3 regions of the Nocardia sp. NBC_01503 genome follow, and region 3 is predicted to be linked to each of the others. Evidence: riboswitches for the same ligand, from Rfam matches in the RefSeq annotation. Region 3 holds a riboswitch; each other region holds the start of a gene.

Region 1 (3,273 bases), 2.3 Mb from region 3:
ACCCATCTTCGTGATGAGCCGCGTCACCGGGTGGACCGCGCACATTATCGAGCAGGGCGAATCCAATGCCCTCATTCGGCCGCTGAGCGAATACGTCGGCGTGCCACAGCGTTCCGTGGTCGCCTGAGCGTCGGCCGGTAGCCCGATCCAAGCAGTGAGTCAGCGTTTGACCTGCGAGCATGTGGTTTCGTAGGGTTGGGCGCTCCCATCCGCGAACTCGAGGAATCATCGTGGCAACCTCTCACGTCCCCCGCTCGCGGAATGCGGTGACCTCGGCATGAGCGCGGTCACCAGGCTCACGCTGATCACGCACGCGATCACCGACGCCGTTCAGGGAGCTCGCTTTCCGGTCGACGAGCCGATCAACGCGCTCGGTGAGCGGACCATCGCCAAGGTCGGTGCATTAATGGGGGCCGACCACACCGTGATTCGGTACGCGCCTGAAATGCGAACGCGGGCAACGGCATCCGCACTCGGGCTGGCCGGTGAGCCGGATGCGGCGCTGCGGGATATCGACCATGGACGCTGGGCGGGGCAGGGGATGGATACCCTCGCATCCGAAGACCTGATGGCTTGGCTCACCGACCCGGCGTATCGCGGGCACGGCGGGGAATCCGTCACCGATCTGATCGACCGGGTGCGCGGCTGGCTCGGCGAGCTCGCCGGACGCGGTGAGCACATTACCGCCATCACCCATCCGGCCATCGTCCGCGCCGCGGTGGTGTGCACCCTCGATGCGCCCGCGCAGTCCTTCTGGCGCATCGATATTCCGCCGCTGACCGCGACCACACTGCATCATCGCGTCCCCGCGTGGACGCTGCGGACCACGGCGAGCGCACTGTACTGAATCCCAACATGCGAGCAGGTGGCGGCAATCGGGCTCGCGTCCGGCTATCCTGTTCGGGCAGCTGGTTCGCTGACGATGCGGCATACGGAGCCCCGAACCCATCGTGAGCGTCGAAACCTGTGCCTCGCACAGGCTAGAGGGAACCCGGTGAGAATCCGGGACTGTCCCGCAGCGGTAAATGGGAACGACGGTCGTCAACGCACCGGGCATACTGCCCGCGAAGCGGCGGCCGCAGGTCCAGCCCCGGCCGGGTGCGCCGGGGTCGACCCGGAGCCGGGTCGGCGCCCATGAGTCCGAAGACCTGCCGGTTGCGCCGGATACGCCGTATCCGGCGGTCGTCGCCTCGCGGATCGGGCGGTACGCCGAGTGGACCCGGGCACGGGATGATGCTTCCAGGGCTCCGCCAGCGTGCACCCCTCCTCGGTGACGACCATCGACTCCGACCATGGAAAACACCGATGCTGAACAACACTGCCGCTCCGGCGGTCGGCTCCACGCACCCACGCGCCCGTATCTCCCCGATCACCTCCGGCGTCTCGTCGGTGGTGAAGAGCCTGCGCGCGCACTCCGGCCCGCGCGTGCCCTTCTCCGTCGAGTTCAACCCGCCCCGCGACGCCGCCGGTGAAGCCCGGCTGTGGCGCGCGGTCCGGGAATTCGAACGCATGCACCCCGCCTTCGTCTCGATGACCTACGGCGCGGGTGGATCCACCAAGGATCGCACCGCCCGGATCACCGGACAGCTCGCCCGGGAAACCACCCTGCTGCCCGTCGCGCACCTGACCGCAGTCGGCCACAGCATCGCTGAACTGCGCTCTCTCGTCGGGTCCTACGCCGATTGCGGAATCCGCAATATCCTCGTCCTGCGCGGTGACCCGCCCGGCGACCCCCTCGGTCCCTGGAGCAAGCATCCCGAAGGCGTCGAATACGCCGAAGAGCTGGTCCGAATCGTCCGCGACCTGGGCGACTTCAACGTCGGTGTGGCATCCTTTCCCCAGGGCCACCACCGCTCACCCGACCTGGACGCCGACACGGCCTTCCTCGCCGCGAAACTCCGTGCGGGAGCGGACTATTCGATCACCCAAATGTTCTTCGACGTGGATGAGTACCTGCGCCTGCGCGACCGCCTCATCGCCCACGACCCCGTCGAAGGCGCGAAACCCATCATCCCCGAACTGATGCCGATCACCTCCCTGCGCACCGTGGCCCGCGCCGAGGAACTCAGCGGCCGCCCCGTCCCACCCCAGGTCCTGAAGCGCCTGCACCGCGCGGCCGGAACCGGCCCCGAAGAGGACAAGGCCGCGGTCCGCGCGGCCGGCATCGAAATCGCCACCGAAATGGCGGAGCGCCTCACCGCCGAAGGCGCCCCCTGCCTCCACTTCATCACCCTCAACTTCGCCAAAGCCACCGGCGAAGTCCTCGACAACCTCGGCTACCGCTCGACCGCCACCCCACTCAGCGCCTGACGGCCCGCCGACATCGCTGCCCGGCGCACGATATGGATGAATCGTTCGGGCAACCGCGCCGAGGTGCTGGACGGTCTCGAACGGCTTCGGTCCTTCGCTGACCGATGACGTTGTTCGACAGTGGGATTCGGGTCAGCGGGCGGAGAGGTGGTAGCGGAGCAGGACTGCCAGTTGGGTTCTGGCGGAGTCGAAGGGGTGGGTGGACTTGAGGGCGCGCGGTCCAGCGGTCATTACTCGGCATGGTCCTCGTTGTACTTGGCCTGCAATTCCGCTGCGAGGTCGGCGTTTTCGGCCTCCATCTGCTGGACGTAGGTGACGGCGTCGCCGACGGTGCGCAGGTTGCCCAGGTCTTCGTCGGGGATTTTGACGCTGTACTTGTCCTCGAGTTGGACGGCGATCTCGACCAGGGACAGTGAGTCGATATCCAGGTCGTCGACGAAGTGCTTGTCGAGGGTTACCTCGGAGGCTTCGATACCGGTGACCTCCTCGATGATCTCGGCGATGCCGGCAACGATCTTTTCCTGGGTGGTGGACACAAATATTCCCTTCGACATGGCATGACTCCGGTGTATGGGCAGGTGACGGGGGAGTAGCTGCGGACCCGCGCTGGTCCGTTCAAACCGGTTGTAGCTCAAGCACTTTCCGTCATCGGCTGCACACAACATATACAGCCGGGTGGAGATCGGATGATGGCGACCCGATACGAAGGTGTGGACACAGGTTTGTGGGAACCCTCCAACGGGCGCGGAGGCTGAATCGGTTGGCCCGGTGATCGTCTCGAACCACCATCGCGCTGGGGTGACATTTGTAGGGATCGCACAGTGCCCGGACGCGGGCGGCGATATCGCCCACCTCGAAACCGGCCGCCTCGCCGATCTGAAGTGAGATGTCCCGGGCGCGCGGCTTTATCCTGGGCAGCCGCGGTATCCCGAAATGAGCGAGGGCTTGTGAAGATCGATCAGA
Region 2 (3,273 bases), 1.7 Mb from region 3:
GATGAGCGGCAGATCACCGAGGGCGGCATCGGTGCCGCAGGAGGCGGACATGCCGAGGGTCTTACCCGGCAGCCATTCGAGATTGCCGTGCTTGCCCAGGTGCACCATGGCGTCGGCGGCGAAGCCGTCCGGTGCGGCCAGCCAGCGGTAGGCGGCCAGATAGTGGTGGCTCGGCGGCAGATCCGGGTCGTGGTAGATGGCGACCGGGTTCTCCCCGAAGCCGCGCGGCGGCTGGACGATGAGCACCACATTGCCGAATCGCAGTGCGGCGATGACGATTTCGCCCTGGGGATCGGCCGAGCGATCCACATACAGCTCACCCGGCGCGGTCCCCCACGCCTCTTCGACACCCTCGCGCAGATCCTGCGGCAGCTGTGCGAACCACTTGCCGTAGGTGTCGGCCCCGATGCGAATCGGGTTGCCCTCCAACTGTTCCGCGGTCAGCCAGTCCGGATCCTGACCGCCGGCGGCGATGAGCGCGTGGATCAGCGCATCGCCATCACCCTGCTCCAGGCCCGGGATCTCCCCCGGTTCGCCGAGGTAGTAACCGGCCGAACGCAATTCATTCAGCAGCCGGATCGCACTGGCCGGGGTATCCAGGCCGACGGCATTGCCGATACGCGCGTGCTTGGTCGGATAGGCCGACAGCACGATCGCAATATGCTTGTCGGAGTTGGGAATATGCCGCAGCCGCGCGTACCGCACCGCGATACCGGCCACCCGCGCCGCGCGCTCGGGATCGGGCACATAGGTGGAGAGCCCATCGGAGTCGAACTCCTTGAACGAGAACGGCACCGTGATGATGCGCCCGTCGAACTCGGGCACCGCGACCTGGGTGGCGACATCCAGGGGTGAGAGCCCATCGTCATTGGCCTCCCACTGCGCCCGCCCGCTGGTGAGGCAGAGTCCCTGCAGGATCGGCACATCCAGATCGGCGAGCGCGCCCACATCCCAGGCTTCGTCATCGCCACCGGCGGAGGCGGTCGCGGGCTTGGTGCCGCCCGCCGCGAGCACGGTCACCACGAGCGCGTCGGCCTTGCGGAGTTCGGCGAGCAGCTCCGGCTCGGCGGTGCGCAGCGAGGCGCAGTACACCGGCAGCGCCCGCGCGCCCTTGTCCTCGATGGCCGAGCAGAGCGCGTCGATATAGCCGGTGTTCCCGGCCAGATGCTGGGCCCGGTAGTAGACGACCGCGACCGTCGGCGCACCCTCGGCAATCTCCCGCGCATCCCGGTCCAGCTCACCCCAGCTGGGCAGCTCCACCGGCGGTTCGAAGCCGTGGCCGGTGAGCAGCACGGTGTCGGAGAGGAAGTTGTGCAGCTGCAACAGGTTTCCGGGGCCACCGGCCGCGAGGTAGTTGTGCGCGTCCGCCGCCACACCGCCGGGCACGGTGGAGCACTCCATGAGCTCGGCATCGGGTGCGATCTCACCACCCAGGGCGACCATCGGAATCCCGCTGGCGCGCACCGTCTCCAGGCCCTCCTCCCAGGCCCGCTTACCGCCGAGAATGCGCACGATCACCAGATCCGCGCCGTCAAGGAGGCCCGGCAGATCCTCGGGGAGAATGCGCGCCGGATTGGCGAGCCGATACTCCGCACCGCTGGCTCGCGCGCTCAGCAGATCGGTATCGGACGTGGACAGCAGCAAAATCACAGGTTTCGGCCTTCCTAGGGTGGACGCGCCCAGCACGGTACGGCGCTCGACGGGAAGGTCTGACTGTCACAGTGGCGCGACCGCACCGGAATTGCACCGGTTTCTCCGTCCGACGAGCCCGCCGATGCTATCGCGCCCACATCACAGTGCCGCAAACGCTGCTCGGCGAGGCTGTTCCGGTGCCACCACCGCGCGTACGCTGCCGGTATGCCAAACACTCCGGGATGGGTCAGGCGGAATCGCTTCACTGCCTGGTCAGGATATTTTTGCGCATTGGTTGCTTTCGCAACGCTGGCTATGGCTCTGACGGCCGCCGGCAGTGGACATACGCAGTATGCGATGCTCGCGGGCATCATCTGCGCCGGCACGATCCTGTTCGGTATCACCGTCATTGTGACGACGGTCCGCCGCGACCATCAGGATCATCACAACACCCCGAATCTGCTCCAGGACACCTGGGAGCTCTCACCCGCCTTCGCCCGGCGCCGCGGCGCGCCCCGATCGATCGAACCGCACCAGGCGGGCTGACCACCGCCGACCGCCCGGCGGGTGTCGGTGCCGCGCACCGGCGCCCGCCGTAGGCTGGTGTGGTCATGACCCGAACAGATCCCGACTCCTGCCCGGGCGTACTGCGTCTGCACGACGCCGCCGACGGGCCCCTCGCCCGTATTCGCGTACCCGGCGGACAGCTCACGCCGCCACAGTTGCAGGCGCTCGCCGAGGCCGCACGCGAATTGGCCGACGGCAATATCGAACTCACCTCGCGCGGCAATGTGCAGTTGCGGCAGGTTCGCGACGCGGCCGCGCTGCAGGAGCGATTGACCTCTGCCGGGCTGCTGCCCAGCGCCACCCACGAGCGGATTCGCAATATCATCGCCTCGCCGCTGGCGGGGCGGGTCGGCGGTTGGGCCGATGTGCATCCCCTTGTTCCCGCGCTCGATACCGGATTGCAGAGCGACGCGAGGCTGGCCGAGCTGCCCGGGCGCGTGTTGTTCACCCTCGATGACGGGCGCGGCGATGTGAGCGGACTCGGCGGGGATATCGGCGTGCACGCGCTCGACGGCGGTACCTTCGCACTGTTGCTCGCGGGCGTGGACAGCGGGGTGCGAGTCCCGGCCGCCGAGGCCGTGGACCTGATGCTCGCGGCCGCACACGGATTCCTCGATCTCCGCGACGGGCAGTGGCGGCTGCACGAGATTCCGGAGGCCACCGCCCGCCTCACCGACCACCTGCTCAGGGCCCGGTCCCACCTGGCCACCTCCGATGATGTCGTGGAAGTGACTGCGCGCCAGGATATTCCGATCGGCTGGCTGACCCAGGCCGATGACCGTGTCGCGCTCGGGGCGGGAGTGCGCCTGGGCTCGCTGCCCGCCCGCACCGCCGAATTCATCGCCGCCGTGGAGCGGCCGATTCTGGTGACCCCGTGGCGGAGCCTGGTCATCACCGATATGGATGAATGGACCGCCGAACAGGTGGTGCGGGTCCTCGCCCCGATGGGCTTGATTTTCGACGCCAACTCCCCCTGGCTGCTGGTCAGCGCCTGCGCGGGCATGCCCGGCTGCGGTAAATCCATCACCGATGTCCGCGCCGATGTCGCCGAGGCCGTCGAATCCGGACGCGTAG
Region 3 (3,273 bases):
ATCTCCTCGGTCACCGTGTGCTCGACCTGGATACGCGGATTCATCTCGATGAACACATGCTTTCCGCGCTCATCCAGCAGGAACTCCACCGTGCCCGCGCACGAGTAGCCAATCTCCTTGGCGAAGGCCACCGCGTCGGCGCAGATGCGTTCGCGCAGTTCGGGATCCAGATTCGGTGCGGGGGCCATCTCGATGACCTTCTGATGCCGCCGCTGTAGCGAGCAGTCCCGCTCGTACAGGTGGATGACATTGCCCTGCTGATCGGCGAGGATCTGCACCTCGATATGCCGGGGGTTGATCACCGCCTGCTCGAGGAACACCGTGGCGTCACCGAACGCGGATTCGGCCTCGCGCGCGGCGGCTTCGATGGCCTCGCGCAGCTGCGCCTTATCCGCCACGCGGCGCATACCGCGCCCGCCACCACCGGCGACGGCCTTGACGAAGACCGGGAACTCCATGGTCTCGGCGGCGGCCATCAACTCGTTCACATCCGAGGACGGCTCACTCGAAGCCAGCACCGGCAGTCCGGCGGCCTTGGCGGCGGCGATGGCCCGCGCCTTGTTGCCGGTCAGCTCCAGCACATTCGAGGACGGACCGACGAAGGTGATGCCCTCGGCCGCACAGGCCGCGGCCAGGTCCGGGTTCTCGGAAAGAAAACCGTAACCGGGGTAGATGGCATCGGCTCCGGAAGTCTTGGCGGCCTTGATGATTTCGGCGATGGACAGATAAGCCCGCACCGGGTGTCCCGGTTCGCCGATCTGGTACGCCTCGTCGGCCTTGAGCCGGTGGACCGAATTGCGGTCCTCGTACGGGAACACCGCGACGGTGCCGATGCCGAGTTCGTAGGCCGCGCGGAACGCGCGAATGGCGATCTCGCCGCGGTTGGCGACCAGGACTTTGGAGAACATTCGACCAAGGTACCTGGCCGGGTGTGTCGAATGGGCATCGAAGTCACCTTCGCAGCAATCTTCACAGTCACATACCGGTCGGTTGCGAATTTGTGTTCATCACCTGGACACATGGGCTGCGGTGAGGTTAGCGGGCGGCGCGCAGACGGATTCGCCGACTTGCTAAGGCCGCACGGGGGAAATCCGCCCGCACGAGATCCATGGCGAAGCCGATATGCTTCGGGGGCAATCGGTTCACGCGGTATCGATGGTGGAGGAGCCCCTCCCGTCGGCGCCGGGTGTCGAAGCCGGTCCATCCCCCGGGTGGTCCGGTGAGAGGGAAGCTGGTGAGAATCCGGCACTGTCCCGCAGCGGTATGCAGGAACGACCGCCGTCATCAGCACTGGGCATGGACCTGGGAAGCGACGGCCAGTAGGTCGGCCGAATCGGCCGGTGCCCGCGAGTCCGAAGACCTGCCGAATGCGCCGGATACGCCGTATCCGGCGGTCGACGCCTCGTGGATCGGGTGGACGGGCCGGAGCTTGCCGCACCGTGCGAACGGTGACCTAGGGCTACCCGGATTCGCGCCACCCCTGGGCGGCGGCCAGTGACTTTGGAACACTGGAGCACACCCGTGACCAACACCTCCCCTTTCACCGCAACGGTTCTCGGCCTGCCCCGTATCGGGCCGCGCCGCGAACTCAAGCGCGCGATCGAGTCCTACTGGGCGGGACGCACCGGAGCGGACGAGCTGCACGCCGTCGCCGCCGACCTGCGCCGCAATCAGCTCACCGGGCTCATCGCGGCCGGACTGGATTCGATTCCGGTCGGCACCTTCTCCTACTACGACCAGATGCTGGACACCGCCGTCATGTTCGGCGCGCTGCCCGAGCGGGTCGCCGGTATCGCCGATCCGCTGGACCGATACTTCGCGGCGGCGCGCGGAACCGACACCGTGGAACCGCTGGAGATGACCAAGTGGTTCGACACCAACTACCACTACCTGGTGCCCGAGTTCGGTGCGCGGACCGAATTCGCCCTCGATGCGACCAAGCTGCTCGACGAATTACGCGAGGCACTCGCGCTGGATGTGCCCGCGCGGCCGGTGGTGATCGGCCCGCTGACCTTCTTGAAGCTGGCCAAGGACGCCGCGGGCGATCCGCTGCGGCGTATCGACGCGCTGCTGCCGCTCTACCTCGATCTGCTGGCGCAGCTCGCCGCGGCCGGAGCGACCTGGGTGCAGATCGATGAACCGGTGCTGGTCACCGATCTGAGCGAGGCCGAGATCGCGCTCGCCGCAAGGGTTTACCAGGAGTTGTCGGCCGCCGATGCGCGACCCGCACTGCTGGTGGCCACCTACTTCGGCCGTCCCGGTGTGGCGCTGGCGGCGATCGCGGGCACCGCGGTCGAGGGTATCGCCCTGGACTTCACCGAGGGCGTGACGGTCAGCGATGTGGCGGCGCTTCCGGCGCTGGCGACCAAGCTGGTGGTGGCGGGCGTGGTGAACGGCCGCAATGTGTGGCGCACCGACGCCGATCGGGCACTGGCCACCCTGGGCACGCTGCTGGGCAGCACCGGCGCGCTGGTGGTCGCCACCTCCGGTTCGCTACTGCACGTACCGTATTCGCTCGATGTCGAGACCGGGATCGATCCGGCGCTGCGGTCGTGGCTGGCGTTCGGTGCGGAGAAGGTCGTCGAGGTGCGATTGCTGGCCACCGCACTGCACCAGGGCACCGAGGCGGTCGCCGACGAATTGGTCTCCACGCGTGCGGCTCTGGCGTCGAGGGCCACCGATCCACGATTGCGCGATGACACCGTGCGCGCCCGGTTGCGCACCCTCGGCGCGGCCGCCACCCATCGCGCACCCGCCGCGGAACGCCGTGTGCTGCAACAGGAACGACTGCGCCTTCCGCTGCTGCCGACCACCACCATCGGCTCCTACCCGCAGACCCCCGCCATCCGCAAGGATCGTGCCGCTCTGGTCAAGGGCGATATCACCGTCGAGCAGTACAACGACCGCATGCGTGCCGAGATCGCGGAGGTCATCGCGCTACAGGAGAAGCTGGGCCTGGATGTACTGGTGCACGGTGAGCCCGAGCGCAATGACATGGTGCAGTACTTCGCCGAACAGCTCACCGGTTTCCAGGCCACGGCCAATGGCTGGGTGCAGTCCTACGGCACCCGCTGCGTCCGGCCGCCGATCCTGTTCGGCGATGTGGCGCGGCCGCATCCGATGACGGTCGAGTGGATCGGCTACGCCCAGTCGCTCACCGACAAACCGGTCAAGGGCATGCTCACCGGTCCAGTGACGATTCTGGCGTGGTCGTTCGTCCGCGATGACCAGCCCATCGCGGATACCGCCCGCCAGGTGGCGCTCGCCATCCGC

The links. A riboswitch is a leader RNA that binds a small molecule or an ion and turns the genes downstream of it on or off. The one in region 3 is predicted to bind cobalamin.
Region 1: linked by a shared signal. The riboswitch ahead of OHB26_RS28670 (methylenetetrahydrofolate reductase) and the one ahead of metE (5-methyltetrahydropteroyltriglutamate--homocysteine S-methyltransferase) in region 3 are both predicted to bind cobalamin.
Region 2: linked by a shared signal. The riboswitch ahead of cobN (cobaltochelatase subunit CobN) and the one ahead of metE (5-methyltetrahydropteroyltriglutamate--homocysteine S-methyltransferase) in region 3 are both predicted to bind cobalamin.

Annotation. Positions count from the first base shown of each region.
Region 1 is NZ_CP109596.1:6,291,821-6,295,093, forward strand. Features, by position in the region: gene OHB26_RS28660 (bifunctional 2-methylcitrate synthase/citrate synthase) at 1-127, shown strand, start outside; gene OHB26_RS28665 (histidine phosphatase family protein) at 278-847, shown strand; cobalamin riboswitch at 948-1,170, shown strand; gene OHB26_RS28670 (methylenetetrahydrofolate reductase) at 1,393-2,310, shown strand; gene acpM (meromycolate extension acyl carrier protein AcpM) at 2,541-2,846, opposite strand; gene OHB26_RS28680 (MBL fold metallo-hydrolase) at 3,258-3,273, shown strand, end outside.
Region 2 is NZ_CP109596.1:6,958,492-6,961,764, forward strand. Features, by position in the region: gene cobN (cobaltochelatase subunit CobN) at 1-1,650, opposite strand, end outside; adenosylcobalamin-variant (AdoCbl-variant) riboswitch at 1,698-1,774, opposite strand; gene OHB26_RS31905 (hypothetical protein) at 1,924-2,178, shown strand; gene cobG (precorrin-3B synthase) at 2,244-3,273, shown strand, end outside.
Region 3 is NZ_CP109596.1:280,159-283,431, forward strand. Features, by position in the region: gene OHB26_RS01185 (pyruvate carboxylase) at 1-908, opposite strand, end outside; cobalamin riboswitch at 1,201-1,382, shown strand; gene metE (5-methyltetrahydropteroyltriglutamate--homocysteine S-methyltransferase) at 1,522-3,273, shown strand, end outside.